DNA from 3 places in the Pseudomonas sp. RGM 3321 genome. Region 1 is predicted to be linked to each of the others. Evidence: riboswitches for the same ligand, from Rfam matches in the RefSeq annotation. Region 1 holds a riboswitch; each other region holds the start of a gene.
What was found. A riboswitch is a leader RNA that binds a small molecule or an ion and turns the genes downstream of it on or off. The one in region 1 is predicted to bind cobalamin.

Region 1 (4,318 bases):
GGCCGAGTTCATCCGCGTGCGGGGAATCAGCTTGGTGCCCAGATGCTTCATGATATCGATCAGGTACGCATTGCCTGACGCCTTGGCGATCTTGAGGTGAAATTGAAAATCGGCATTGATGGTGGTTCCGGATTTCTGCGGACCTTCGAGCAGCGCATCGAACGCCCGCTTGAGCTCAAGCAACGCTTCAGGGCTGCGTCGTTGCGCAGCCAGCCCTGCCGCCTCGACTTCCAGGCTCAAGCGAAACTCCAGCAGGTTCAGCACATCGGACAAGGTGGCGATGGTCGCAGGCCCTACCGAAAAACCTTCAGGCGGTGGCATATCGAGAACAAAGGTGCCGACGCCATGCCGGGTTTCCACCAGCCCCGCGGCCTGCATCCGCGACAGCGCATCGCGCACCACCGTGCGGCTGACACCCTCGGCTTCCATGATGTGGATCTCGGAAGGCAGTTTCTCGCCGCGCACCAGCACACCGTCTCGCATGCGCTGGGCGAAGCGGTCGACCAGGGTTTCTGCCAGGCGTCGATGGTTCTTTTGCGAGGAAAGTGCGTTGTCCGACATTGCAGCCTCAGTTCTGTCCGATACGCGAGTATAGGCTGCGATCCCCACACAAAACACGCCTTGAGTACGGTTATACTCAGCCACCCGACACGGACCTGATCACCCGCCATGGAACAACCTTCCGCATCAAAAGGCCGTCGCTCCAGCCTAACCCAGCAACTGGTCGCCGAGTTTTCGCGCAGAATTCGCGAAGGCGAGATCCAGAGCGGTGAAAAGCTTCCTACCGAACAGGTGATCATCCGTGAAACCGGGGTCAGCCGCACCGTGGTTCGTGAAGCGATGTCGCGTCTGCAAGCCGAAGGTCTGGTCGAAACCCGGCATGGCATCGGCACCTTCGTGGTCGATGCAGCGCAGCCAGGTAATTTCCAGCAGGTTGAACCGCCAATCGGTACACCCGCAGACGCGGTATCCATCATCGAGCTGCGCCTGAGCATCGAGCCGGAATCTGCCGCGCTCGCTGCTCTACGCCGCACGCCCGAGCAACTGGATGCCATCCGTCAGGCACTCGATGAGTTGCATCGCTGCGCGCGCCTGGGACACGACACCATGAAGGCCGATTTCGAGTTTCACCGGCAGATATCACTGTGTACCGCCAACAGCTTTTTTACCGATGTGATGAGCCAGCTCGGCAGCAGCATCCTGCCTCGTACCCGCAGCGGCTTTGGCAATATCGCGTCGTTGCACGCAGAGGACGATCCGGGCATCCAGCAACGTGAACAGGAGACCATCTTTGACGCCATTGTCCATCAGGACCGTGATGCCGCCCGAGCCGCGATGCGCCTGCATCTGATCAACAGTCTGCTGCGCCTGCGCGCAAAGGATTAGCCACTAAAACGCTTATCGTTTACCATGCCGCCCGTCGGTTTCCGAGAGGAACTAACAGGGAATTCGTACGCTTTGTCTGCACAAGGCCAAAACGAAACTGCCCCCGCAACTGTAGGCATCGAGCCTGCTCCATGACTGCCACTGGATTCAGCTCCGGGAAGGCCGGAGCCCGGCGATGACATGCCAGTCAGGAGACCTGCCGACCTGCTTCAACCCACTAACCGGCGGGGTGTCCGGGAAGGACATCCGCACGCGGCGGCATTTTCCGTTGTGCCCGGTCACTTGCCGGGGATGTGTTTCCTGATGTGCATTGCGCCTTGGCACCTGTTCCAACGGAGACCGCATTTCATGTCGCTGCCCCGCCTTGCCGCACTTGCCGCCAGCCTGACGCTGTCCACCATAACCCTCGCCGCCCCCACTCAGTATCCGCTGACCCTTGAAAACTGTGGTTCGACCCTGACGTTCGCGTATGCACCGACCAAGGCAGTGACCATTGGTCAGGCCGGTACTGAAATACTCTACGAACTGGGCCTGGGCGACCGGCTGGTGGGCACGTCGCTGTGGTTCAACAACGTTTTGCCACGCTTCAAGGCGCAGAACGACAAGGTAGAACGTCTGGCCGACAACGACCCAAGCTTTGAGGCGGTGATCGGCAAACGTCCGGAACTGGTGACGGTGCAGCTGGAGTGGATGGTTGGCAAACAGGGCGTGGTCGGCACACGCGAACAGTTCCATGACCTGAAAATACCCACTTACATTCTGCCGTCCGATTGCGAAGGCAAAAACAATCTGGTCGGTGCCGACGGCACACGCCTGGAGCCGTTCCGCATCGAAACCATCTACAAGAGCATCGAGCAACTGGCGCAGATTTTCGATGTACAGGACCGCGGTGACACGCTGGTCGCCGACCTCAAGGCCCGCCTGAGCGCCGCGATTGCCAATGTCAAACAGAACAAGGCGAACGACGTCTCGGCGCTGTTCTGGTTTTCCAGTTCGGATCTTGCCAGCGATCCTTTCGTGGCAGGCCGCAAAGGCATCCCGGATTTCATGCTCAACAGCCTGGGCATGCGCAATATCGTCCAGTCCGACGAGGAATGGCCGACCGTGGGCTGGGAAAGCATTGCCAAGGCCAACCCAAGCATTCTGGTGATTGCGCGCATGGACCGCCGCCGCTTCCCGGCCGACGACTACCTGAAGAAAATCGAATTTCTCAAGAGCGATCCGGTGACGCGCAACATGGACGCAGTCAAGCATGAGCGGATCGTGATCATCGACGCCGAGGGCATGCAGGCCGGTCTGCGCCTGTTCACCGGGTTCGAGGAACTGGCTGACGCCGCCAACCGTTTCAACGCGGCACAATGAGATTACCAGTAGCGTTGGGCCATGTGCTCTGGGTCTCGGCAGTGCTGGTACTGGCGATCATGATCGGTGCGGCGATTGGCGAAACCTCGATCAGCCTGCCGGTGGTTTTTCAGGTGCTGGCCAACAAACTCTGGGCAGCCAGCTACGTGCTCGACCCTATCGATGAGGGCATTGTCTGGAACTACCGGCTGACCCGCGCGATTGTCGCGGCAGCCTGCGGGGCCGGGCTGGCGATCTGTGGCGTGGTGCTGCAATCCTTGTTGCGCAATCCGCTGGCAGACCCGTATCTGCTGGGAATTTCCGCCGGGGCCTCGACCGGCGCGGTGCTGGTCGCCATTCTGGGCTTTGGTGCAGGGGCCATTTCGATGTCGGCAGGCGCTTTTGTCGGCGCCGTGGCGGCGTTTTCGCTGGTCGCTCTGCTAGCGCACTCGTCGCGAGGCACCACTGCAGCCGGGCAGATCATTCTGGCCGGGATCGCCGGTTCACAGCTGTTCAATGCCCTGACATCATTTCTGATCACCAAATCCGCAAGCTCGGAGCAGGCACGCGGCATCATGTTCTGGTTGCTGGGCAATCTCAGCGGTGTGCGCTGGCACTCTGTCTGGCTGGCAGTGCCGACGGTGCTGGTCGGTCTGCTGGTGTGCCTCTGGCACCGGCGAGCGCTGGACGCGTTCACCTTCGGCAGCGACTCGGCGGCGTCACTGGGGATTGCCGTACGGCGCGTGCAGATCATCCTGATCGCGACCGCAGCCCTGGTCACCGCAGTGATGGTGTCGATCGTTGGCTCCATCGGTTTTGTCGGGCTGGTGATCCCGCACGCGGTGCGTATGCTGGTCGGTGTGCGCCACGCACGGCTGGTGCCGTTGAGTGCATTGAGCGGCGCACTGTTCCTGATCGCTGCCGACATCCTCTCGCGCACGCTGATCAAGGGGCAGGCGCTGCCGATTGGCGTCATTACCGCCCTGATCGGCGCACCGGTCTTCGCTTTGATACTTATCCGGGGCAATAGCACTCGATGAACGCGTTTCCTCAGCAGGTCAACGCAGCGGTGCTCGGTTGCTCCGGTCTGGGTTATTCGGTACGCGGTACTGCGCTGCTGCGCGAGGTCGACCTGAGCATTGCAGCGGGAGAAACGCTGGCCGTGGTCGGCCCTAACGGGTCGGGCAAATCCACCCTGCTGAAACTATTGGCCGGTATTCAGAAGCCGGTCAGCGGCAGCGTCAGGCTGGGCGGGCAGCCACTCGAGTCAATGAGCCGCAGAGATGTAGCGCGCCTGCTGGCAGTGGTCGAACAACAGGCAGAAACCAGCGACGCCGTGACTGTACGGGATGCCGTCGAACTGGGCCGCACGCCGTGGCTGTCGGCACTCGAGCCGTGGAGTACCAACGATGACGCAATCGTTCGTCAGGCTTTGCAGGATGTGGACATGCTGCACATGCAGAAACGTGCCTGGCACACCCTGTCCGGCGGCGAGCGGCAGCGCGTGCACATCGCCAGGGCGCTGGCGCAACGACCCAGGATCCTTCTGCTGGACGAACCGACCAATCATCTGGATATCCAGCACCAACTG
Region 2 (4,318 bases), on a different contig from region 1:
GCGCGCCAGGCGCGGTCGAAGTGTTTGTCGAAACGCGTGCCCACACCCTGGATCAGCAGGCGCATCGGCTTGCCGGGAATGGCCGCGAAGCCCTTCACCCGCAGAATGCCGTGCTGCACGACCAGTTGATTCAGTGCGTCGAGCAGCACCTTTTCATCGGCCTGAGGCAATTTCAGGGAAATCGAATCGAAAGCATCGTGATCGTGGTCATCATGATCGTCATCGTCGTGATGATCATGATGGGTCTTGCGACCATCGATGTGCAGCTCGGACTCGGCGCCAACACCCAGCAGTACGCTGATCGGCAGACGACCGCTGCTGGCTTCAATCACCTTGACGGCTGGCGGCAGTTCTTCGGCAACTTCGGCACGCACCGCTGCCAGACCTTCGGCGTCGATCATGTCGGCCTTGTTAAGGATCACCAGATCGGCGCTGGCCAGTTGATCAGCGAACAGCTCGTGCAAAGGCGATTCATGGTCCAGATTCGGGTCGAGTTTGCGCTGCGCATCGACCTGATCCGGGAACGCAGCAAACGTACCGGCCAGTACTGCCGGGCTGTCGACGACAGTGATCACCGCATCGACTGTGCAGGCGTTGCGAATTTCCGGCCACTGAAAAGCCTGAACCAGCGGCTTGGGCAATGCCAGCCCGGAGGTTTCGATCAGGATGTGGTCCAGGTCGCCACGACGAGCGACCAGCTCGCGCATGACCGGAAAGAATTCTTCCTGCACCGTGCAGCACAGGCAACCGTTGGCCAACTCATATACCCGGCCGTTGGCCTCTTCTTCGGTGCAACCGATGGTGCACTGCTTGAGGATTTCTCCGTCGATGCCCAGCTCACCGAATTCATTGACGATGACCGCGATGCGCCGCCCTTCGGCGTTGTCGAGCATATGTCGCAATAGGGTGGTTTTGCCCGAGCCGAGGAAGCCGGTGACGATGGTGACGGGAAGCTTGGCCAGTGTTTTCATCAGGTGCCCTTTGGCAATGCGGCGGGCAAACAGGACGAGAACCGCGTGTCTGGCACACGGATCGGATCGCCACCGGATCACCCCGCCCGGTTGTAGTGATAATTCGCAGGCCTTTTGGTCAGCCCGGTTCGAGGCAGGTCTCCTGGCTCACGGCGGCATGTGGCAGGCAATGAATACCATGCCGACACGCATTCATTGCGCCTTCCCGCCGCAGCAGTGGCTGTGCAATGAACCTCACCGTTTACAGTTGCGGGGGCAGCTGCGGCGTGTACCGCATTCCCGTCTTAGCTCCATGTGTAACGCTTTACGCATGGAGAACCTCGAACCGGCAAGGCTACGCAGTGACCGCAGACAGGTCAATCGTTCAGATTGACGATCCCCCGCTGCCCATGCTCTCCTGTACGCCTTGTTTCGGGTGCCCCTCACGGGGTGAAACGGGAAACCGGTGCGCTCACGCTGTCGAGCAAGTCCGGTGCTGCCCCCGCAACGGTAAGCGAGAGAAGGTCTGATCCACTGTGCCACGGCATGGGAAGGTGACCTTGCAGGCCTTGAACGTACGACGTTTGAGCCCCTCGCGAGCCCGGAGACCGGCCCGACATCGTTGCAATGACAAACCCGCGGTGGGCGGGCGCAGTTGAAACCTCTGGCGTCTGCCGGCAGGTTCCTTCGCGCGTGGCCCGCTTGCCAATCATCAAGAGGGATCGCCATGTCAACCATCAGCAGCAGCCACGCCGCCGCCGCCAGCTCCACCCGCACTCAACGCCTGACAGCCGCCATCAGCGCTGCGCTGCTGGGTGCCTGTCTGGTGTACTTCGCCGGTTTCTCGCACATCGCGGCCGTACACAACGCCGCACACGATACCCGTCACAGCGCTGCCTTTCCTTGCCATTAAGGACTCCACAATGTTCAAGCGAATCGCACAAACTGCCGGGTTCACGGGCCTGCTTGCGGCCCTGTTGCTGACCGTGCTGCAAAGCTTCTGGGTGGTGCCACTGATCCAGCAGGCCGAAACCTACGAGAACGCATCTGCCGAACAGGTCCATGAACATGCAGACGGCGCGGCTGCCGAGCACAGTCATGCGCATGACGAAGCTGCCTGGGAACCTGAAAACGGCTGGCAACGTGTGCTGTCCACCACGGGCGGCAATCTGGTGGTCGCGGTAGGCTTCGCCCTGATGCTTGCCGGGCTTTACACCCTGCGCGCGCCGGGCCGCACGGTGCAAGGCGTATGGTGGGGGCTGGCCGGTTTCGCGGTTTTTGTGCTGGCACCCACGCTTGGCCTGCCACCTGAATTGCCAGGCACCGCTGCCGCCGAACTGAGTCAGCGTCAGGCCTGGTGGATAGGTACGGCCGCATCGACTGCCGCCGGGCTGGCCTTGCTGGTGTTTGGTCAGAACTGGCTGCTCAAAGTGCTGGGCGTGGCGATTCTGGTCGTTCCTCACGTTATCGGCGCACCACAGCCGCTGGTCCATGAGAGCCTGGCACCCGAAGCTCTGGAATCGCAATTCATGCTTGCCTCGCTGCTAACCAACGCGCTGTTCTGGGTCGCGATGGGGCTGATCAGTGCCTGGCTGTTCCGCAGAAACGATGCCGACCTGCACCAGGCCTGATTCTCCGACCGTTCAGCCCGGCTCGTCACTGGTGGCCGGGCTGGGCTGTCGGCGCGGTTGCTCTGCAGCGACGTTGCGCGAGCTGATCGAGAACAGCCTTCGCGTGATCGACCTGGAGATTGCCAGCGTCACTGCGCTGGCATGTATCGATCTGAAAGACCAGGAACCGGGCCTGCTTGAACTGGCCGGGCAACTGGCAGTGCCGCTGGTGTTCTTCAACGCAGCGCAACTGGTCGCGTGGGAGCTGTACCTCACCCATCGTTCTGCGCAGGTCTTCCAGACTACGGGCTGTCACGGTGTCGCCGAAGGTTCGGCACTGGCGCTGGCCGCGCAACTGGGAGACGGCACCGCCACCCTGCTGATCGAAAGGCAGAAAAGCGCCCACGCCACATTTGCCTTGGCAATAAGTCCTGCACACAGCGGATAATCTCTCCGCGCTCATCCATTCCGGAGAATTCATTGACTGTCTATTTCATCGGTGCCGGCCCTGGCGATCCCGAGCTGATCACCGTCAAGGGGCAACGCCTGATTCGCACATGCCCGGTCATTATCTATGCAGGCTCACTGGTGCCGCTCGCAGTGCTGGAGGGTCATCAGGCCGTGCAGGTGACCAACAGCGCCGAGCTGCATCTGGAGCAGATCATCGAACTGATAAAGGCCGCGCATGCGCAGGGCCTGGACGTTGCTCGCGTGCATTCCGGCGACCCTGGCCTGTATGGCGCCATCGGCGAGCAGATCCGCCATCTGCGGGAACTGAATATTCCATTCGAAATCATTCCCGGCGTCACCGCGACCGCTGCCTGCGCTGCGCTGCTGGGCGTCGAGCTGACCCTGCCGGATGTTTCGCAAAGCGTGATTCTGACTCGCTATGCCGACAAGACCTCAATGCCCAGCGGCGAGGAACTGGCCAGTCTGGCCAGCCACCGGGCAACCATGGCGATTCATCTGGGGGTGAACAACCTGCAGCGGATTGTCGACGAGCTTGTTCCGCATTACGGAGCCGATTGCCCGATTGCCGTGGTGCACCGTGCCAGTTGGCCAGATCAGGACTGGGCAGTTGGCACACTGGCGGATATTCACGACAAAGTGCAGTGCAAAGGCTTTCGCCGCACTGCATTGATTCTGGTCGGACGTGTGCTTGCCGCTGACACGTTCAGCGAGTCATCGCTGTACCGCGCCAGGCATGCACACCTGTTCAGACCGAGCTGATATTGGCGAAGGCGGTACTCCGGGCGCAGAACACAGCAGATCTGCCCCGGTCGCTGCGATCAGGAGATGCGAAGTATCTCCCCGTCAGGCAGCTGCCTCGTACAACTTCGGTGCAACCACCTCGCCGCTTTCCAGACTCTTGCGCAGAATGTCGGCCTGCAATGCAGCCGCTTTCATGGTGCTCTCCTTGATATAGCCATAGCCACGAATTCGCTCCGGCAGACGTGCCAGGCTCAAAGCGGTATGGCGGTTCTGCGCTTGCAGGTGCTGAAGAATCAGCTCGATGTCACGCACGTAACCTTCAATCAACTCCTTCTCCTGTTTGCGCTCAAGGCTGTGGCCAAACGGATCGAGCGCTGTGCCACGGAGGAATTTGAACTTCGCCAGCAGGTTGAAGGCGCGCAGCATCCAGGGGCCGAAACTGCGTTTGCGCGGCAGGCCGTTGTGCGGATCGCGTTTTGCCAGCCATGACGGTGCCAAGTGGAATTCCAGTCGATAATCGCCTTCGAACTGCGCTTCCAGCTGGCG
Region 3 (4,318 bases), on a different contig from region 1:
TCACTGCGCAGCGCTTGCGCCACCGGCTGAACATGCTCGCCCAGGCTGCGCATGCCCAGTGCGCAATACAGCGCCAGAACCTCGACCAGCCAGCCAATACCGGGCAACCAGCTCAGTAGCGTGGCCAACAGCGTCAACGGCACGACGGTGATAACCCAGGCGGTAACGCCATGACTGCGCCAGCCACGGCCACCGCTGTTGAAACGCTGCTCGACCCGACTGGCAAAGCGTCCGAACGCCACCAGCGGATGCCATCGTTTCGGTTCACCGAGCAACGCGTCCAGCGCCACACCGGCGACGCTCAACAGCGCCACACTCATTGACTCACTCCCCATTGATTCTCATACAGCAACTCATGCAGCGGACGCGTCTGCGCCCAGCCTTCCATGACCAGCATGGGCGCAGGATAAAATTCCTTGACCGGCCCCAGACAGATGATCGCCAATGGCTTGGCCCCGTCGGGCATGCCCAGCAGTTCGGCCAGAGCCTCCGGGTCGAACAGCGACACCCAGCCCATACCAAGCCCCTCGGCACGCGACGCCAGCCACAGATTCTGGATGGCGCAGGACAACGAGGCCATGTCCATTTCCGGCAAGGTGCGGCGGCCGAAAATATGCTGTTCACGCCCTTCCATCAGTGCGGCGACCAGCACCTCTGCGCAGTCATTGATCCCTTCGACCTTGAGCTTCATGAACTCGTCGGTGCGCTCGCCCAGTGCCTGAGCAGTGCGGATACGTTCTTCTTCTACCTGCGCCTGCATTTTTCCGCGCAACACCGGATCGCTGATGCGAATGAAGCGCCACGGCTGCATCAGCCCGACACTGGGTGCCTGGTGTGCGGCTTCCAGCAAGCGCGCCAGCAACTCGGGGGCCACCGTGCCGCCGACGAAGTGGCGCATGTCGCGACGCTCGGCGATGGCCCGGTACACCGCAGCCCGCTCTTCAGGGCTGAACGCTTGTTCGGTCATGGTTTGAACAGCGCCGCAATCGCCTGAGGGCAGGAAGGGAAATAGAAATGCACGTAGGACGCGGTCAGACGACCCAGGCGATAGACTGCCTCTGCGCCACGCCCGCCGTTGGGGCTGACGCCACGGGCAATCGGCTGTAACTCGGTGCTGGTCAGCGAATGGTGATACGTGTGGCCATGCAGCGTGCCCTCGGGCAGCTCAACCGCTTGCAAGGCCAGCGCCGCCAGACGCTTCTGCATGACCGCCTCACCGGACAGCAAGCCGACCAGTTCGGCGCGCACGCCCTCTACATCGGTCAGGGCTTCGAGTAAATAAAGCATGCCGCCGCACTCGGCCAGAATCGGCTTGCCAGCAATATGGTGCGCCCTGATCGACGCCTGCATCGTCAGGTTTTCCGCCAGCGCAACGTGGTGCAGCTCCGGGTAGCCACCCGGCAGGTACAGGCTGTCGGCGTCGGGAAGCTCGCGGTCATGGATCGGCGAGAAGAAACTCAGCTCAGCGCCCATGTTCCTCAGCAGGTCCAGGCTCGCGCCGTACAGAAAGGCAAAGGCCTCGTCGCGGGCAATGGCGATGCGCACACCTCTGAGTAAAGGCTCGACCTGAACCGGGTCAGGCGCGGTGAAGGTTACGGCTGGCGGCAAGGCCACTTCGCAGGTACTGGCCAGCGCGGCGGCAGCCATGTCCAGCCGCACGTCCAGATCGTTGAGTTCGCTGGCCTGAACCAGTCCCAGATGGCGGCTGGGCAATTCGAAACCGACTTCCCGGGACAGTGCGCCATACCAGCGCAGGCCCTCGGTCAGGCTGTTTTCCAGCAACTGCGCGTGTCGTACCGTGCCAACCCGGTTGGCCAGCACGCCGGCAAACGGTAGATCAGGCTGATAACGCGCCAGCCCGAGCGCCAGCGCGCCAAACGTCTGCGCCATCGCCGTGCCGTCGATCACCCCCAACACCGGTACGCCAAAGTGGCGGGCCAGATCAGCGCTGGACGGTGTACCGTCGAACAGCCCCATGACGCCTTCGATCAGGATCAGGTCTGCCTCATCTGCGGCTTCCCACAACAGGCGACGGCTTTCGTCGGCACCAACCATCCACATGTCCAGCTGGTAGACCGGTGCGCCGCTGGCCCGCTCGAGAATCATCGGGTCGAGAAAATCCGGGCCGCACTTGAACACTCGGACTCTGCGCCCTTGATTGCGGTGCAAACGCGCCAGTGCAGCGGTCACCGTGGTTTTGCCTTGCCCGGAGGCAGGCGCAGCGATCAATACCGCCGGACAATCACGCGGGGCTCTCATTGCGATGCGCTCAATAATGAAGGGTTCACAGCTCGATACCTTTCTGCGCACGAATACCGGCCTGAAACGCGTGCTTGACCACGCCGATCTCGGAAACCGTATCAGCCAGGTCGATCAATTCGGGTTTGGCACCGCGGCCGGTCACCAGCACATGCTGCATCGGCGGGCGGGCCTGCAAATCACTCAGCACCTGTTCAAGGTCGAGGTAGCCATGTTTGAGAGCGATGTTCAGTTCGTCGAGCACCACCAGACCAATGGCCGGATCGCGAAGCATTTCCTGAGACACGGCCCAGGCGGCCTCAGCGGCGGCGATGTCACGCTGGCGATCCTGGGTTTCCCAGGTGAAGCCCTCGCCCATCACGTGATAGCGCACCTGCTCGGGGAAACGGCGGAAAAACATTTCTTCGCCAGTGCTGTTGCGGCCCTTGATGAACTGCACCACGCCGCACTGCATGTCGTGGCCCATGGCCCTGGCAAGCATGCCGAATGCCGAGCTGCTCTTGCCCTTGCCGTTGCCGGTCAAGACCAGCAGCAGGCCGCACTCGTTGGGTGAGCTGGCAATGCGCTCGTCCATCACGGCTTTCTTGCGCAGCATGCGCGCCAGATGGCGTTCGTCGCGTTCGGGGGATTCGTTCATCCGGGTTCTCCGCTCGTGGCAGTCGACAACAGACGGAAGGACAGCACTGGACAGCACGGCAACGCCCTGCACAGAGCACCACCCTCCGTGATGCCATTGAGTGGTTCAGGCCGGTCTCCGGGCTCATGAGCGGGTTACCCCGGCTGCGCGCCTTCCCATGTCGAAACACAGTGGCGTCAGGCACAGCCTTGACTCATTTACCGTTGCGGGGGCAGCGCCGGGATCGGATCTGTCAACCCACACCGGCTTCCCTGTTTCACCCTGCCAATCGAGGATTGCAGAGCACCTGAAACAAACCGCGAAGGGTAGAGTGTTGGGCTGGGAGCGTCAATCGACACCGTCGCCGCGGAACGTGATTGAACCTAGCGGGTTGGCGGTGCCTCTATCAATTATCGGACCACGCCCTTGTTTATGGAGATTCACCATGTTCAGACTCAGACCCCACTACGCAGTGTTGCTTCTGGTTGCCGGTGGCCTTGCTGCCTGCGGCGAGTCTTCGACCCTGCAAGTCTCGGATGGAACAGGCCCCTCGCCCAAACTGCCGGAGCCCAACAAGACGCTCATCCCGACCGTCAACATCGCCCCTGCCATCGGCTGGGAAAAAGGCGCCAAACCGGTGGCCGCACCCGGCACTCAGGTGGCGGCCTTCGCTGAAGGCCTCGACCACCCGCGCTGGCTGTATGTATTACCCAATGGCGACGTGCTGGTGGCGGAAACCAATTCGCCGGCCAAACCGGATGATTCCAAGGGTATTCGCGGCTGGGTAATGGAAAAAGTCATGGGCCGCGCCGGTGCGGGCGTGCCAAGCGCCAACCGCATTACTCTGCTGCGCGACGTGGACAAGGACGGCGTCGCGGAGACCCGCACGGTTTTCCTGCAAAACCTCAATTCTCCGTTTGGCATGACCCTGGTGGGCAACAAGCTGTATGTCGCCGACACCGACCGCCTGATCAGCTTCCCCTATGAAGCGGGCCAGACCTCGATCAGCGCGCAAGCGACCAAGGTCGTCGACCTGCCGGGCGGTACGCTCAATCACCACTGGACCAAGAACGTCATCGCCAGCAAGGATGGCAGCAAGCTGTACGTAACCGTGGGCTCCAACAGCAACGTGGCCGAGAACGGCATGGACAAGGAAGAAGGTCGTGCAGCCATCTGGGAAGTGGACGCTGCCACCGGCAACCACCGCATTTTCGCCTCTGGCCTGCGCAACCCCAACGGCATGGACTGGGAGCCCAAAACCGGCAAACTGTGGACGGCAGTCAACGAGCGAGATGAAATCGGCAGCGACCTGGTGCCTGACTACGTGACCTCGGTGCAGGATGGCGCTTTCTACGGCTGGCCCTACAGCTATTACGGCCAGCACGTCGACGAGCGCGTCAAGCCACAGAACCCGGCACTGGTCGCCAAGGCGATTGCCCCGGA

Region 2: it holds a riboswitch for cobalamin, as region 1 does, so the genes downstream of both, cobW (cobalamin biosynthesis protein CobW) here and RGM3321_RS06660 (ABC transporter substrate-binding protein) in region 1, are expected to answer to the same signal.
Region 3: it holds a riboswitch for cobalamin, as region 1 does, so the genes downstream of both, cobO (cob(I)yrinic acid a,c-diamide adenosyltransferase) here and RGM3321_RS06660 (ABC transporter substrate-binding protein) in region 1, are expected to answer to the same signal.

Annotation. Positions count from the first base shown of each region.
Region 1 is NZ_JALHBH010000097.1:25,155-29,472, reverse strand. Features, by position in the region: gene RGM3321_RS06670 (FadR/GntR family transcriptional regulator) at 1-561, opposite strand, end outside; gene RGM3321_RS06665 (FadR/GntR family transcriptional regulator) at 670-1,386, shown strand; cobalamin riboswitch at 1,405-1,605, shown strand; gene RGM3321_RS06660 (ABC transporter substrate-binding protein) at 1,735-2,748, shown strand; gene RGM3321_RS06655 (iron chelate uptake ABC transporter family permease subunit) at 2,745-3,767, shown strand; gene RGM3321_RS06650 (ABC transporter ATP-binding protein) at 3,764-4,318, shown strand, end outside.
Region 2 is NZ_JALHBH010000114.1:97,406-101,723, forward strand. Features, by position in the region: gene cobW (cobalamin biosynthesis protein CobW) at 1-971, opposite strand, end outside; cobalamin riboswitch at 1,086-1,309, opposite strand; cobalamin riboswitch at 1,368-1,582, shown strand; gene RGM3321_RS17775 (CbtB-domain containing protein) at 1,678-1,863, shown strand; gene RGM3321_RS17780 (CbtA family protein) at 1,874-2,581, shown strand; gene RGM3321_RS17785 (cobalamin biosynthesis protein) at 2,559-3,008, shown strand; gene cobM (precorrin-4 C(11)-methyltransferase) at 3,041-3,790, shown strand; gene RGM3321_RS17795 (indolepyruvate ferredoxin oxidoreductase family protein) at 3,875-4,318, opposite strand, start outside.
Region 3 is NZ_JALHBH010000103.1:41,780-46,097, reverse strand. Features, by position in the region: gene cbiB (adenosylcobinamide-phosphate synthase CbiB) at 1-320, opposite strand, end outside; gene bluB (5,6-dimethylbenzimidazole synthase) at 317-967, opposite strand; gene RGM3321_RS09790 (cobyrinate a,c-diamide synthase) at 964-2,259, opposite strand; gene cobO (cob(I)yrinic acid a,c-diamide adenosyltransferase) at 2,285-2,896, opposite strand; cobalamin riboswitch at 2,987-3,201, opposite strand; gene RGM3321_RS09780 (sorbosone dehydrogenase family protein) at 3,321-4,318, shown strand, end outside.